DNA from 3 places in the Blautia sp. AM28-27 genome. Region 2 is predicted to be linked to each of the others. Evidence: a T-box and tRNA genes for the amino acid it is inferred to sense, from the RefSeq annotation. Region 2 holds a T-box; the other regions hold tRNA genes.

Region 1 (4,851 bases), on a different contig from region 2:
CCTTCAACATGGGTATCGGTATGGTACTGGCTGTTGATCCGGAAGATGTAGACGCAGCGATGAAAGCCATCCGTTCCACAGGAGATACGCCATATGTGATCGGCCACATTGAAAACGGAGAAAAAGGAGTACAGTTATGCTAAGATTAGCAGTTCTCGTCTCCGGCGGCGGCACGAACCTGCAGGCGATTCTGGATGCGATTGACGAGGGAATCATCACAAACGCGGAGGTTTCTGTTGTCATCAGCAACAATGCAGGAGCGTATGCGCTGGAGCGTGCGAAAAAGAAGGAGATTGATGCGGTATGCCTTTCCCCGAAGACCTTTGCATCGAGAGAAGCATTCAACGAGGCACTGCTGGCGAAACTGCAGTCGTACAACGTCGATCTCGTTGTGCTCGCAGGATGCCTGGTTGTGATCCCGCAGAGCATTGTGGATGCTTATCCGAATAAGATCATCAACATTCATCCGTCCCTCATTCCGTCGTTCTGCGGAACGGGCTATTACGGACTGAAAGTGCACGAGGGCGTATTATCCCGCGGCGTCAAAGTGACGGGAGCGACGGTTCATTTTGTGGACGGCGGAACAGACACCGGCCCGATTATTCTGCAGAAGGCAGTCGAAGTGCACGAGGGCGATACACCGAAGGCACTGCAGCAGCGCGTCATGGAAGAGGCCGAGTGGGTCATCATGCCGCGTGCGATTGATCTGATTGCAAACGGAAAAGTAACGGTAGAAGACGGACACGTAAAGATAAAGGAGTAAGAGCGATGAAAGTACTGATTGTAGGAAGCGGCGGAAGAGAGCATGCGATTGCCTGGAAGGTGGCGCAGAGCCCGAAGGTAGACAAGATTTACTGCGCTCCTGGAAACGCAGGAATTGCGGAGTACGCAGAGTGTGTCGATATTGCAGCGATGGAGTTTGACAAGCTTGTTGCTTTTGCGAAAGAAAAAGAGATTGACCTGACCGTCATCGGCATGGATGATCCGCTGGTCGGCGGTGTTGTCGATGCGTTTGAGGCAGAGGGACTGCGCGTATTCGGACCAAGAAAGAATGCGGCAATCCTGGAAGGATCGAAAGCGTTCTCCAAAGACCTGATGAAAAAATACCATATCCCGACGGCGGCATACGAGACATTCTCCGATCCAGAAGCGGCAGAGAAATATCTCGAGACTGCAAAATTCCCGATCGTGCTGAAAGCCGACGGTCTGGCTCTTGGAAAAGGCGTTCTGATCTGCAATACCTTAGAGGAAGCAAAAGAGGGCGTCAAGACGATCATGCTCGACAAGAAATTCGGCAGTGCCGGAAACGAGATGGTCATCGAGGAGTTTATGACGGGGCGTGAGGTTTCCGTTCTCTCCTTTGTGGATGGAAAGACGATCAAGACGATGAGTTCTGCACAGGATCACAAGAGAGCAGGAGACGGCGACACCGGCCTGAACACCGGCGGTATGGGCAACTTCTCCCCGAGTCCGTTTTATACCGAAGAAGTGGATAAGTTCTGTAAGAAATATATCTATCAGCCGACCGTAGATGCGATGGCAGCCGAGGGAAGACCGTTTAAGGGAGTTATCTTCTTCGGACTGATGCTGACACCGGACGGACCGAAGGTGCTCGAGTACAATGCCCGCTTCGGCGATCCGGAGGCACAGGTTGTGCTTCCTCGTATGAAGACAGACATCATTGATGTATTTGAAGCCTGCATCGACGGAACTCTCGACCAGATCGACCTGCAGTTTGCAGATAATGCGTGTGTCTGCATCGTACTGGCTTCGAACGGTTATCCGGTTTCCTACGAAAAAGGATTCCCGATCCGCGGACTCGAGACGTTCAAAGAGCATGAGGGCTATTACTGCTTCCATGCAGGAACGAAGTTCAAAGATGGCGAGATCGTGACAAACGGAGGCCGTGTCCTCGGCGTGACAGCACTTGGCGATACCCTGAAAGAGGCACGTGCGAATGCATATAAGGCTGTTGACTGGGTTGACTTTGACAATAAATATTACCGCCATGATATTGGAAAAGCGATTGACGAAGCGTAACGTGAATGTGAATTTTAATTTTGAGTAAAATGGAGCCGCCAGAATCCCGGTGAAAGGGAAATCTGGCGGCTTTGTCTTTTTATTCTGAAAAGGGAATAAAGCGCCGCCGTTCCGGATACAATAGTAAGGAGATCCTTTGGTTTTTAGCAGAATCAGAACAGGAAAGGCGGTCGGAAAAGATGGGAATCGTTTGTCTGGCGGGGATTTTTGCCGTATTTCTTCTGCTTGCATGGACGCTCTGCCGGGCGGCAGGATGGGAGAAAGAACGGGAAGATCTGGAACAGGAGCAGTACCTGAAAGAGTGGCGGGAGAAAAAGTTGAAAAAAATCGAAAAAATTTGAAAATTAGTGTTGACATTTGGCGGGTGGGATGCTATACTAACAAAGTCGGTTGGTGATACAGATAAAAAGTCGACAGACAAAACACTGATGTGGGGTCTTAGCTCAGCTGGGAGAGCATCTGCCTTACAAGCAGAGGGTCATAGGTTCGAGCCCTATAGGCCCCATGTTTTATGAAAAACGGTGTTGAAAATGAATATGGCGAGATAGCTCAGTTGGCTAGAGCACGCGGTTCATACCCGCGGTGTCGAGGGTTCGAATCCCCCTCTCGCTACTTATGGAACCCTTGAGAAATCAAGGGTTCTTTTGGCTTTATGGACAGTATGATGATATGGCTGTCATGTCAAAATCGTGTCTTGAAATCCACAGGGATTTGTGAGAAAATAAGACTACCTAAGAGCTTGTTTTGGGCTCTGAAAGTAAATAAAACAGTAATGGATAGAAGAAAGATAAGGAAAAAACAATGATAGAGTTTAATAAACCACCTTTTATTGGAACAGAACTGGAATACATCCGCCAGGCGGCAGAGGAAAACAACAAGCTGTGCGGCGACGGTCCTTTTACGAAGAAATGTTCTGCCTGGATGCAGGACAATTTCAACGTAAAACATGCGATGCTTACGACATCCTGCACCCATGCACTGGAAATGGCAGCTTACCTGTCTGAGATTCGGCCGGGCGACGAAGTGATCATGCCGTCCTACACGTTTGTTTCCACTGCAGATGCCTTTGTTCTGCGCGGAGCAAAAATCGTCTACGTGGATATCCGTCCGGATACGATGAACATCGACGAGACCAAGATTGAGGATGCCATCACCGAAAAAACAAAAGCGATTGTTCCGGTTCACTATGCGGGCGTTGCCTGTGAAATGGATACCATCATGGATATTGCAAAACGCCATAACCTGAAGGTTGTAGAGGATGCGGCACAGGGTGTGAGCGCGTACTACAAGGGAAAAGCCCTTGGAACGATCGGCGATTTTGGCTGCTACAGCTTCCATGAGACGAAAAACTATACGATGGGAGAGGGCGGCGCGCTGCTGTTCCAGGATGAGAATTATCTGGAAAAAGCAGAGATCCTTCGTGAAAAGGGAACGAACCGCAGCAAGTTTTTCCGCGGACAGATCGACAAATATACCTGGATCGACTACGGTTCCTCCTATCTGCCGAGCGATATGAATGCGGCTTACCTGCTTGCAGAACTCGAGGAACATGAGAAAATCGATAGAAAGCGGATGGCCATCTACAACTATTACCATGAGCAGCTCCGTCCGCTGGCTGAGGCCGGAAAGATCGAGCAGCCGGTTGTGCCGGAAGGCTGTGTACATAATGCGCATATGTACTTCATCAAGGCAAGAAATCTGGAAGTGCGTACAAAACTGATCAACTATATGAAAGAGCGCGGTGTGATGTGTGTCTTCCATTACGTTCCGCTCCATACCTCCCCGGCCGGACAGAAGTTCGGTGTTTTCCACGGAGAGGACAAATACACAACAAAAGAGAGCGAGCGCCTGATGCGTCTGCCAATGTTCTACAGCCTGTCTGAACAGGATATGGCATATGTCGTAGAGTGCCTCATGGACTTTAAAGAGTGGTAACATTTCATGTATGAGAAGTTTTTAAACTACTTTACGGACTATATTTTCGTGAAGGATGAGCCGCAGAAAGCCGATGTGATTTTTGTGCCGGGAAACGGATATCCGCAGATGGCGGCGCACGCGGCAGAACTCTGGAAAGAAGGATTTGCGCCGTATGTGCTTCCGTCGGGAAGATACAGTACTGTGCTCGGGCATTTCGCCGGTGTACAGGATCTTGCGGAGCAGTACGGCGGGAACTATGAAACCGAGTGGGAGTTTCTGCGGACGGTACTGCAGAAAAACAGCGTGCCGGAGAAAGCGATTCTGCGCGAAGACCAGGCGACGTATACGTATGAAAATGCACTGCGGTCACGGGAAGTGACAGATGCGGCGGGCATCGAGGTAAAAAAAGCGATCCTCTGCTGCCGGAATCTCCATGCGAGACGGTGTATTCTGTATTACCAGCTTGTCTACCCGGAGACAGAGTTTTTTGTCTGTCCTTCGGATATTGAGTTCACCAGAGAAAACTGGCATACAAAGGGTGAATGGATCGACCAGGTGTTAGGAGAAATGGAGCGCTGCGGCGGTCAGTTCCACAAGATTCTGCGGGAACTGCCGGCGGATTCTGAATTTTAACACCAGTAGACAAGAAGTCCCCCGCTTTTAAAGCGGTGAGATGAATTGTTAAAAGAAACATAACGGCAGTGGTAGGCGGAGAGAAATCGGTATCCTCCACTGACATGAGGAAAGTCACAGTCGAACTATTCTCGACATGTCAGACTCCGTGAAAATACCGACTGTAAGTTGAAACGAAAAGATTTATAAAAAAGAGCGGAAATTGTGGTAAAATTGCGGCTCGTATGGTATACTATCGTTAAGTTAAGTTTCTAATCTAAA
Region 2 (4,851 bases):
GAAGCAGAACGAAAAGCGGCGGTTAAACGTGCGGCGCAGATGCTGGCGGAAAAGACGGCACATTTTGCAAAAGAGATGGGCGTAACGTATGGCAGAATCACAATTCGTGAGCAGAAAACCCGCTGGGGCAGCTGCAGCAGCGCCGGAAACCTGAACTACAACTGGAAGCTGGTGCTGATGCCGGAGCACGTGATGGATTACGTCGTTATCCACGAGCTGGCGCACCGGAAAGAGATGGACCATTCCGCGCGGTTTTACGCGGTGGTGGCACAGCAGATGCCCGATTACAAAGTGTGGCAGAGCTGGCTGAAGGAGCATGGAAGAGAGTACTGAAAAAGAGAGGCAAAACAAATGATACTGACCGAAGAAAAAACATATATCATCAATGTGACGGAAGTCGATACCGACGCAGAGCTCGGTTTAAATAAGAAAGATATTATGATCAAATACACGAATCTGGAGCTGCTGCACGCGGTTCTTGCAAGCACGATGCCGTACGGCCGTCTGTCGGCGCGCTACCGCGGAAAACGGAAGGCGGAGCTGCAGTCACGGATTGCGATGGTGGAGAGTGTGCTCGAAACACGCGGCGACCAGCTGACAAAAGCGGAGCAGATTATGTATCTCGACACGGCGGAGCGCAGTGCAATCTGTCATTATCTCGGCATCATCTACACGCGGCTGATTGCGCAGAAGCTGTACGGAATTGACTGTATGGTACCGCTGAACCTGATCGAGCAGCCGGGGGAGAAAAAATTTGTAAAATACAACGGTGCATACCGCCAGGATCTGATCGGATACGGAAAGCAGAACGCATGGAGCGTCTGGGAGCCGGTCGGCAGGAGCGAGAACAGCCAGGCGGCCTTTGGAAACGGATGCCGGGCGGCGTCGGAGATCGAGAAGATCAATGAAAATCCGCTGGCGAAGAGCGCGGCGTGCATGACGTATTACGAGAGAGGCTATCTGAATGCCGTTGTAAAAGAGCCGGAGCGGACCGGGGACGGGACACTTTGGTTTCCAGAGGAGAATTATTTCAAAGCATATTATCAGCCGCTTTTCGAGCTGTTTGCGGACGAACAGCCGGGTGAGCTGTACGGAAGCAGCGGCGGCTTTGAACTGGAGCTGACTCTGCCGTGGACGGAGGAAGGAAAACGCGGCTTCCGCCATCTGCAGATCGGAACGGATCAGGTGACGATTGCATTGATGCGGGAAGGGAAGTACGATCAGATCTTAAAGCGGATGGAAAACGTTTTGGATTTATCAAAAGAGTGCAGATTCTGCGGGGAAGATGGCATCTGGGTAGGCGCAGAGTAAAGGTCATCGGAAGTGCCGAAGCTGCCGGGGATGATGGTACACAGATTCTGTGTGGGAAAAGCGAAAAAGAAAGGACAAGAGCAATGGCAAAAAAAATGGAAACTCCAAAGGACGAAGGGCTGCAGGGGAATGAAACGATAGAGGAAGCAATTCTGGGACTGCAAAAGGAGCCGACGCCGGAACTGCTGGCACATGTGCTGACGGTAATCCGCCGCAGAATGAAAGAGGGCGGACAGGCGATTCTTTCCGTGGAACCGCCATCCGGCGACGATCAGATCCGGATCGGAACGGTAAAGAGCGCAGACGGAAAAGTCTGGTGGGCCGCGTTTACGAGCTTTGATGAGGAATTAAAGGGGAGCAGCAGCGTGAAATCTACGTTTCTCGTGAGTCTGGAACAGCTGATCCACATGGCATCCGAAACAAAGGAGATCAGCGGTGTGATTTTCAATCCGTGGAACCGCACGATCATGCTGGATCATACGCTGCTTTCGATTATCATCGGAGAAGAGAATGCAGGACATTGATATCATATTTCACTTGGCCAGATTACGATGCTGCTCACAATCAACTTCGATTACGGATTGCGTGGGTGATGATGCTGAGAGAAAAAAAGAAAATAGCATAAAATAGCGGAAGGTGGATCTAAGGCACAAAGCACAGGAGGGAAAGATATGGGGTATCGAAAGGTGTATCGTACGGTAGATGAACAGACTACAAAAAAGATGGTAAAGATGCTGCAGCGTCATGGAATCATGGCTTATGGAAAAAGCGAAGGAGCCGGAGAAATTCTGCAGATTACAACTGGAATACCGTATCAGGGACGCGTTGTTTATGTGAAGGAAGAGCAGGCAGAGGAGGCAAAAAAACGGATTGCCGACTGGGAGAAAAAAGGGGAATTTCCTGAGCCGCTCCGAACACAGTCCCATACGCCAAAAGCAAGAATTGCAGCTCTGATCTGGGTTATTATTATTGTTATGGGGATTTTATTTAACATAGGGTTCAGTATGTTCCGGTGAACAAAAGGGAGGTTTTACAAAATGGAAGGTTTTCAGGTAACAGAAATCGGAGAAAAAATTTACTGTATTCTTGACGCGGGAAATTCGTCATTCTATGTGGTAGAAGGAGAAGAGAAAGCGGCTGTGATTGATACCGGCATCACAGCAGGCGCAAAGATTCTGCCGGTGATAAGGGAGTTGACAGATAAGCCTCTGCTGCTGGTTATCACGCATGCGCACCCGGATCACATGTATCATATCGATGAGTTCAACGAGGTTTACATGTGCCACGACGAAAAGAAGATGGACCCGGAGACGCTCAGCGTACTGACAGCGGGAAAATTAAAACCGTGGGAGGAGATTCATGACATCCGTACCGATTCCGTGATTCCGCTCGGCGGCACAGAGCTGGCCGTCTGTCAGACACCGGGCCATACGCCGGGCAGTGTTGTCGTGCTGGAGACGAAACAGAATTACCTGTTCACCGGAGATGCGATCGGAAGCGGCTGCGGTGTCTGGATGCAGGTGCCGGGCGGAACGAGCCTGGAAGAGTATTACGATGGTCTGGTTGGTCTGATGGCGTGGCTGGTGAAAAAGGGCGGCCGCATGAAATTCTTCGGCGGTCATCACACGCAGGTGTTTGAATCGACGGCGCATCCGGTTTACAATCCGCTCAGCCTCGGCGTTCTCGCAGATCTCATCGACCTTGTGGATCAGGTGATCCACGGCGAAAACCTAGGACGGCCAAGCAATGCGAAGCCGTTTTCGAAAGAACAGGTCCGCTACGCGTCGTACGGCCGCGCAGAAATGCAGTACTGTGCATCGCGGATTCACCGAAAATAAGCGCGTGAAATCTTAAAACTTCCATAAGAAGAAAGGTTTTTGCCCGCGGCGGCTTGACAAAATAAAAAAACGCGATTATGATAAATGCAGTTTCTATTCCAACAGAAAAAGAAAAGGTTATGAGGAAGAGGAGTACATGGCAGGCCCCAAAAGAGAGGACGGTTCACCGGCTGAAAGGCTGTCCGGGAAGGTGGTCATGGAAGGTAGCTTCTGAACCGGAGAGCTGAAAAGCACAGAAGATGTGATGATTAGGTTCTCACGCATGAGTCACGTTACAGACTCCGAAACGAGATACAAATTAAGGTGGTACCGCGGAATTTTCGCCCTTTGCATGCATGTTATGTGTATGTGAAGGGCGTTTTTGATTTAAGACAAGCCTCTGCGGGAATAAATACCACAATACACCAAACATAAAAGGAGGATCTCATGAGCAAAGAACTCGCAAAGACCTACGATCCGAAAGGACTCGAGGACAGACTGTATCAGAAATGGCTGGATAAAGGATATTTCCACGCCACTGTAAACCCGAACAAAAAACCGTTTACCATTATGATGCCGCCTCCGAACGTAACCGGACAGCTTCACATGGGCCATGCACTCGACAACACCATGCAGGATATTCTCTGCCGTTTCAAACGGATGGAGGGATATGAAGTCCTCTGGCAGCCGGGAACCGACCATGCGGCGATTGCAACCGAGGTAAAGGTTACCAATATGCTCAAAGAGCAGGGCATCGACAAAGATGAAATCGGACGCGAAAAATTCCTGGAGCATTGCTGGGAGTGGAAAAAAGAGTACGGCGGACGCATCAACAGCCAGTTAAGAAAGATCGGCTCCTCCGCAGACTGGGAGAGAGAACGCTTCACCATGGACGAGGGATGCTCCAAAGCCGTAGAAGAAGTATTCTGCCGTCTGTATGAAAAAGGATGGATCTACAAAGGAAGCCGCATCATCAACTGGTGCCCGGTATGCCAGACTTCCATCTCCGATGCAGAGGTTGAATATCAGGAGCAGGCAGGCCACTTCTGGCACATCAACTACCCGGTAGTTGGAGAAGAAGGCCGCTTCGTAGAAATCGCAACGACCCGTCCGGAGACTCTGCTCGGCGATACTGCCGTAGCTGTCAATCCGGAGGATGAAAGATATACAGATATTGTAGGAAAAATGCTGAAGCTTCCGCTGACCGACCGTGAGATCCCGGTTATCGCAGATGCTTACGTAGACAAAGAGTTCGGAACCGGATGCGTAAAAATCACACCGGCACACGACCCGAACGATTTTGAGGTAGGAAAACGCCACAACCTCGAAGAGATCAACATCTTAAACGATGACGGAACCATGAACAACAAGTGCGGCAAATACGCCGGCATGGACCGCTACGAGGCAAGAAAAGCCATGGTAGAGGATCTCGAGAAGCTTGGCCTTCTTGTAAAAGTAGTGGATCACGTTCACAACGTAGGAACCCACGACAGATGTAAGACAACCGTAGAGCCGATGATCAAACCACAGTGGTTTGTAAAAATGGCGGATATGGCTGCCGCTGCCAGCGAAGCAGAGAAGAACGGGGAAGTAAACTTCATCCCGGATCGTTTCAGCAAGATTTATCAGAACTGGCTGAACAATATCCACGACTGGTGTATTTCCCGTCAGCTCTGGTGGGGTCATCGTATCCCGGCCTATACCTGTGATGACTGTGGCGAGA
Region 3 (4,851 bases), on a different contig from region 2:
GTCTGTTTATGGTGTGACAGAAGAAGAAATCAAAACACTGGGCAGAGAGTATAAAAAGATCCGGGATGGCTATCAGTTAAAAGTAAAAAATACCGCAGAGGCTACCCGGCTGATCGTGGAACATCAGGAAATATTCCGTGATTATGAAGTGGTAAAGGGCAGAATGGATGATGTATTTCTTGCTGTAACCGGAAAAACATTGGGAGGTGAGCACAGATGAAGGCAGTATTTGCACTTATAAGTCGAAACAGAAAATTGTTTTTTAAAGACAGAGGAATGTTTTTTTCGGCTTTAATTACTCCGGGAATTCTGATTTTGCTGTATGCTACATTTCTGGCAAACGTATACAGAGATTCCTTTGTGTCCGCGATCCCGGACATGATTACAATCTCAGACAAACTGATCGATGGAACGGTGGCCGCACAGCTTGCCGCGGCTCTTCTGGCAGTCAGCTGTGTGACTGTGACATTCTGCGTGAATCTTACGATGGTACAGGACCGGGCAAACGGAACAAGGAAAGATTTTAATGTATCGCCAATCAGCAAAGCACAGCTTTATCTTGGGTATTTTTTATCTACTGTAGTCAATTCCCTGCTGGTAAATGGGCTTGCGCTTGTATTATGCCTTGGCTATATGTACAAAATGGGCTGGTATATGAGCGCTGTAGATGTATTCTGGGTTCTTCTCGATGAAATTTTACTGGTACTCTTTGGAAGCACGTTGTCAAGCATCGTCAGTTTTCCACTGACAACCCAGGGTCAGTTATCCGCAGTGGGAACGATCGTAAGTGCCGGGTATGGATTTTTATGCGGAGCTTACATGCCGATTTCAAATTTCGGCAGCGGCCTGCAGAAAGTACTGTCGTATCTGCCAAGTACCTACGGAACTTCTCTGTTGAAAAATCATATGCTCCGTGGAATCTTCGAAGAGATGGAGAACAATCAGCTGCCAGAAGAAATGATTACTGCGATTCGTGATACACTGGATTGTAACCCGAAGTTCCAGGGGTCTGTAGTAAGTGTAAATCAGATGGTGATGCTTATGGTTGGATGTGTTGTGGTATTTGGAATTATTTTTTTGTGCATGACAGCTCTTCCGGAGAAAGATGGGAAGTAAATATATCCTTCGACTATAGAATGAATAAAAAATGAGAAAAGAGACAGTTATGAATATTACAGAAAGAGAGATCGATGACCCGGAAAAAGAGGGCGTTATACTCGAATATGTAAATTTTACGAAAGAATTTGCAGAAATAAAAGAGTATGTAAGAAGCAAAGGGGAATCTATCCGGGGATACACAGAAAAGAAAGAATGTGTTTCCATAAGAACAGAAGATATTTTATATTTCGAGGCAGTGCAAAACAAGGTGTTTGCTTATACGTCAAATAAGTTTTATGAAATTAAAAGCAGACTGTATCAGCTGGAAGAGAAAATAACAAGAAAATGTATGAAGCGTGCATCAAAGACAACGATTGTAAATGCGGATCGTATTGTTTCGGTTCATACCGCATTAAATGGGCGTTTGTATGTGCTGATGGAGGTTTTGATTATTGGAGTTTATGTTACGGTGAATCTGATCGTATATGTAAATGACCATATGGTGGCGGAAAGCATGAACCAGAAACTGGAAGAGATGAGAAAACGGAAAGATGCATAGAAAAAATAACTTTGGATAGTTAAAGACAGCGTATGCCGGAAGGACATGAAATCGCTGGTATTGTAGAAACAAAAGAAAAAATTTGAAAAATTTCAAAAAATATCGTTGACAAACAGAACAAAGCGTGCTAATATACATATTGTCAGCAGGACGTAAGAACTGCTAGAAAACAGATATGGGGTCTTAGCTCAGCTGGGAGAGCATCTGCCTTACAAGCAGAGGGTCACAGGTTCGAGCCCTGTAGGCCCCATACTTCTAAAAATATAGTATGGCGAGATAGCTCAGTTGGCTAGAGCACGCGGTTCATACCCGCGGTGTCGAGGGTTCGAATCCCCCTCTCGCTACGAAAGAGAGAGCTCCTGCGAAAGCAGGGGCTTTTGTTGTTTTACGTTCGGAGGGGGCTGCCAGTGGCGGGCCCTGCAGATTACAATACCATGGAAAATGACAGGGAGGCGCTTATGAAATTATTCCACTTATCCGATCTCCACATCGGAAAGCGAGTCAATGAATTTTCGATGATCGAGGATCAGAAGTACATTTTGTCGCAGATTCTGCATACTGCAAAAAGAGAGAGACCAGATGGTGTACTGCTTTCCGGAGATATTTACGACAGTACGATTCCAAGTGCAGAAGCGGTTCAGGTTTTTGACGCGTTTCTGACAGAGCTTTCCACCAATCGGATTCCCACTTTTATTATCAGTGGAAACCATGATTCCGCCGAGCGTCTGGCATTTGGATCCAGCCTGATGGGAAAAAGCGGGATCTATTTTTCAAAGGTATACAATGGAACGATAGAGAAAATTCCGCTGCAGGATGCGTATGGCACGGTGTGGATTCATCTGCTTCCGTTTTTACGGCCTGCGGTGGTGCGTCATGCCCTGCCGGAGCGTGCGGAAGAAGTAATGTGTACAGCGGATGCAGTTCGGATTGCACTGGAACAGGATTTGGTTGATGAACAGGATCGAAATGTGATTCTGGCCCACCAGTTCGTAACCGGGGCAAAACGATGTGATGCAGAAGAACTGCAGGTTGGCGACTTGGATCAGATTCCGGCAGAATTGTTTGAAAAGTTTGATTATGCTGCACTGGGGCACATCCACAGCCCACAGAAGGTGGAAAGAGACACGGTTCGCTATTGCGGTTCGCCGCTGAAATATTCTTTTTCGGAAGCAGGACAGGAAAAAACGATTACGGTGATCAAATTAAAAGAAAAAGGAACGGTGGAGCTTAGAACAATTCCATTAAAGCCCTTGCACGATCTCAGGAAAATCCAGGGGACGTATCTGGAAGTCACGGCAAAAAGATTTTATGAGAACAGCGACTGCGAGGATTACCTTCTGGTGACGTTGACGGATGAAGAAGATGTGCCGGATGGAATGGCAAAACTCCGAACGATCTATCCGAACCTGATGCGCCTGGAGTACGATAACAAAAGAACCCGGTCTGCTGCAGACATTGGCACGGCGGAACGAGTGGAGGAAAAATCAGAACTGGAACTGTTCCGGGAATTTTATGAATTACAGAATAATCAGAGCATGACCGCACAGCAGGAAGCGCTGGTGGAAGAATTGTTACGGGGGATGAAGGGATGAAACCAAAGAAATTAGTCATCAGTGCATTCGGACCGTATGCGGACCGGATGGAACTTGATTTTGATCGGCTGGGCGGCGGTCTGTATCTGATTACGGGGGACACCGGCGCTGGAAAAACAACGATTTTTGATGCCATCACGTTTGCGCTTTACGGGGAAGCGAGCGGTGAAATCCGGAAAGGCGAAATGTTCCGCAGTAAGTATGCAAAACCGGAGGTGCGTACCTTCGTAGAGCTTACGTTTACGTATCAGGGAAAGGACTATACGGTAAAGAGAAACCCGGAATATCTGCGCCCGAAGGACCGCGGACAGGGCATGACGATGGAGAAAGCGAATGCAGAACTGATTTTTCCGGATGAGCGGCAGCCGGTTACGAAAACTTCGGAAGTGACAAAGAAAGTGACAGAACTTCTCGGGCTGGATCAGCGTCAGTTCCGACAGATTGCGATGATTGCGCAGGGAGATTTCCAGAAGCTTCTGCTGACAGGAACAGCGGATCGGAGTGAAATTTTCCGGAAAATGTTTCACACAGAGATTTATCAGGAGCTGCAGAAGCGCCTGCGGGAAGCAGCAAAGGAGCGCTGGAAAATATACGATGAAAAGAAACGCAGCATCAGCCAGTATCTGGACAATGTTGTCTGCCCGGAAGAGGCAGAATGGAAAAAAGAGTTTGACCGGCTGAAGAAAAATAAATTCGACGGCCAGGTTATGCGCGGTATGGAACTGCTTGCACGCTGCATCGAATGGGACGATGAGAAATTAAAGGCGCTGCAAGACGAGCAGAGTACGCTAAATGAAGAGATCGAAAAGAAAAACCAGCTTTTGGGAAAAATAAAAGAGCGACAGACGAGACAAAAAGAGAAAGAGCAGAAAGAAAAAGAATGGGAGACTCTGCTTCCGAAGGAAGAAGAAAAGAAAAAGAGAAGTGAGCAGGCAGAGAAAGAGGCGGAGATTTGTAAGCAGTTGGAAGAGCAGATTCGGGAAGAAAAAGTGTGTCTGGAACTGCTGCGAAAAGTGCAGCAGGAGCAAAGTGCAATGACACAGCTGCAAAAGGAACTGCAGGCAGCAACAGAAGCAAAAGAACAGCTTCAGACAGAGCAGGAGCGTGCAAAAAAAGTCCTGGAACAGAAGAAAGCACGGGAAGAACGTCTCTCTGATGCGGAGGTGAAACTTGCACGGACGGAACAAAAAGAAGCGTATGCCGCAGAGCAGATACAGCAGATGGAAGCATACTGCGAGACAATTGCAGGCGCAGTCAAAGAGGAAACGGCAAACAAAGAAGAGGAAAGCGTTCTTTGTAAAAAAATAAAAGAAACAGAGGAGACAGCGGCCAGGGCAGCCGAAGAGGCAGAAAGGCTGGCCGGGCAGGATCAGGTCTGCGAAAAACTGCTGGATGAAAAGAAAAATCTGGAACAGAAAATCCACACTTTAGAAGAAACGAAAAAACAGCTGGAGAGAACGACGGCTGAAAGGACGCAGATTGCCGCGCAGGTGACACAACTGCGAAAGGAAGAAGAGAACTTACAGGCGGATATCGCGACAACGGCAGAATATCTGGCCGAAAGAGACGGAGCCGCGCTGCTGCAGGAAAAATACCACCAGA

What was found. A T-box is a leader RNA that pairs with one kind of tRNA and senses whether it is charged. The one in region 2 lies ahead of DW743_RS11755 (valine--tRNA ligase), so its partner is inferred to be a tRNA-Val.
Region 1: it has a tRNA-Val gene. The T-box ahead of DW743_RS11755 (valine--tRNA ligase) is inferred to sense a tRNA for this amino acid. The anticodon was not compared.
Region 3: it has a tRNA-Val gene. The T-box ahead of DW743_RS11755 (valine--tRNA ligase) is inferred to sense a tRNA for this amino acid. The anticodon was not compared.

The regions. Positions count from the first base shown of each region.
Region 1 is NZ_QUJK01000001.1:189,658-194,508, forward strand. It holds gene purM (phosphoribosylformylglycinamidine cyclo-ligase) at 1-143, shown strand, start outside; gene purN (phosphoribosylglycinamide formyltransferase) at 137-763, shown strand; gene purD (phosphoribosylamine--glycine ligase) at 769-2,040, shown strand; gene DW743_RS17910 (hypothetical protein) at 2,220-2,381, shown strand; tRNA gene DW743_RS00865 (tRNA-Val) at 2,473-2,545, shown strand; tRNA gene DW743_RS00870 (tRNA-Met) at 2,579-2,652, shown strand; gene rffA (dTDP-4-amino-4,6-dideoxygalactose transaminase) at 2,842-3,975, shown strand; gene DW743_RS00880 (YdcF family protein) at 3,982-4,590, shown strand.
Region 2 is NZ_QUJK01000008.1:92,426-97,276, reverse strand. It holds gene DW743_RS11780 (M48 family metallopeptidase) at 1-333, shown strand, start outside; gene DW743_RS11775 (hypothetical protein) at 352-1,311, shown strand; gene DW743_RS11770 (SseB family protein) at 1,395-1,835, shown strand; gene DW743_RS11765 (putative signal transducing protein) at 1,983-2,327, shown strand; gene DW743_RS11760 (MBL fold metallo-hydrolase) at 2,349-3,149, shown strand; T-box leader at 3,260-3,480, shown strand; gene DW743_RS11755 (valine--tRNA ligase) at 3,576-4,851, shown strand, end outside.
Region 3 is NZ_QUJK01000007.1:59,140-63,990, forward strand. It holds gene DW743_RS10970 (ABC transporter ATP-binding protein) at 1-220, shown strand, start outside; gene DW743_RS10975 (ABC transporter permease) at 217-1,116, shown strand; gene DW743_RS10980 (LytTR family DNA-binding domain-containing protein) at 1,166-1,657, shown strand; tRNA gene DW743_RS10985 (tRNA-Val) at 1,835-1,907, shown strand; tRNA gene DW743_RS10990 (tRNA-Met) at 1,928-2,001, shown strand; gene DW743_RS10995 (exonuclease SbcCD subunit D) at 2,116-3,249, shown strand; gene DW743_RS11000 (AAA family ATPase) at 3,246-4,851, shown strand, end outside.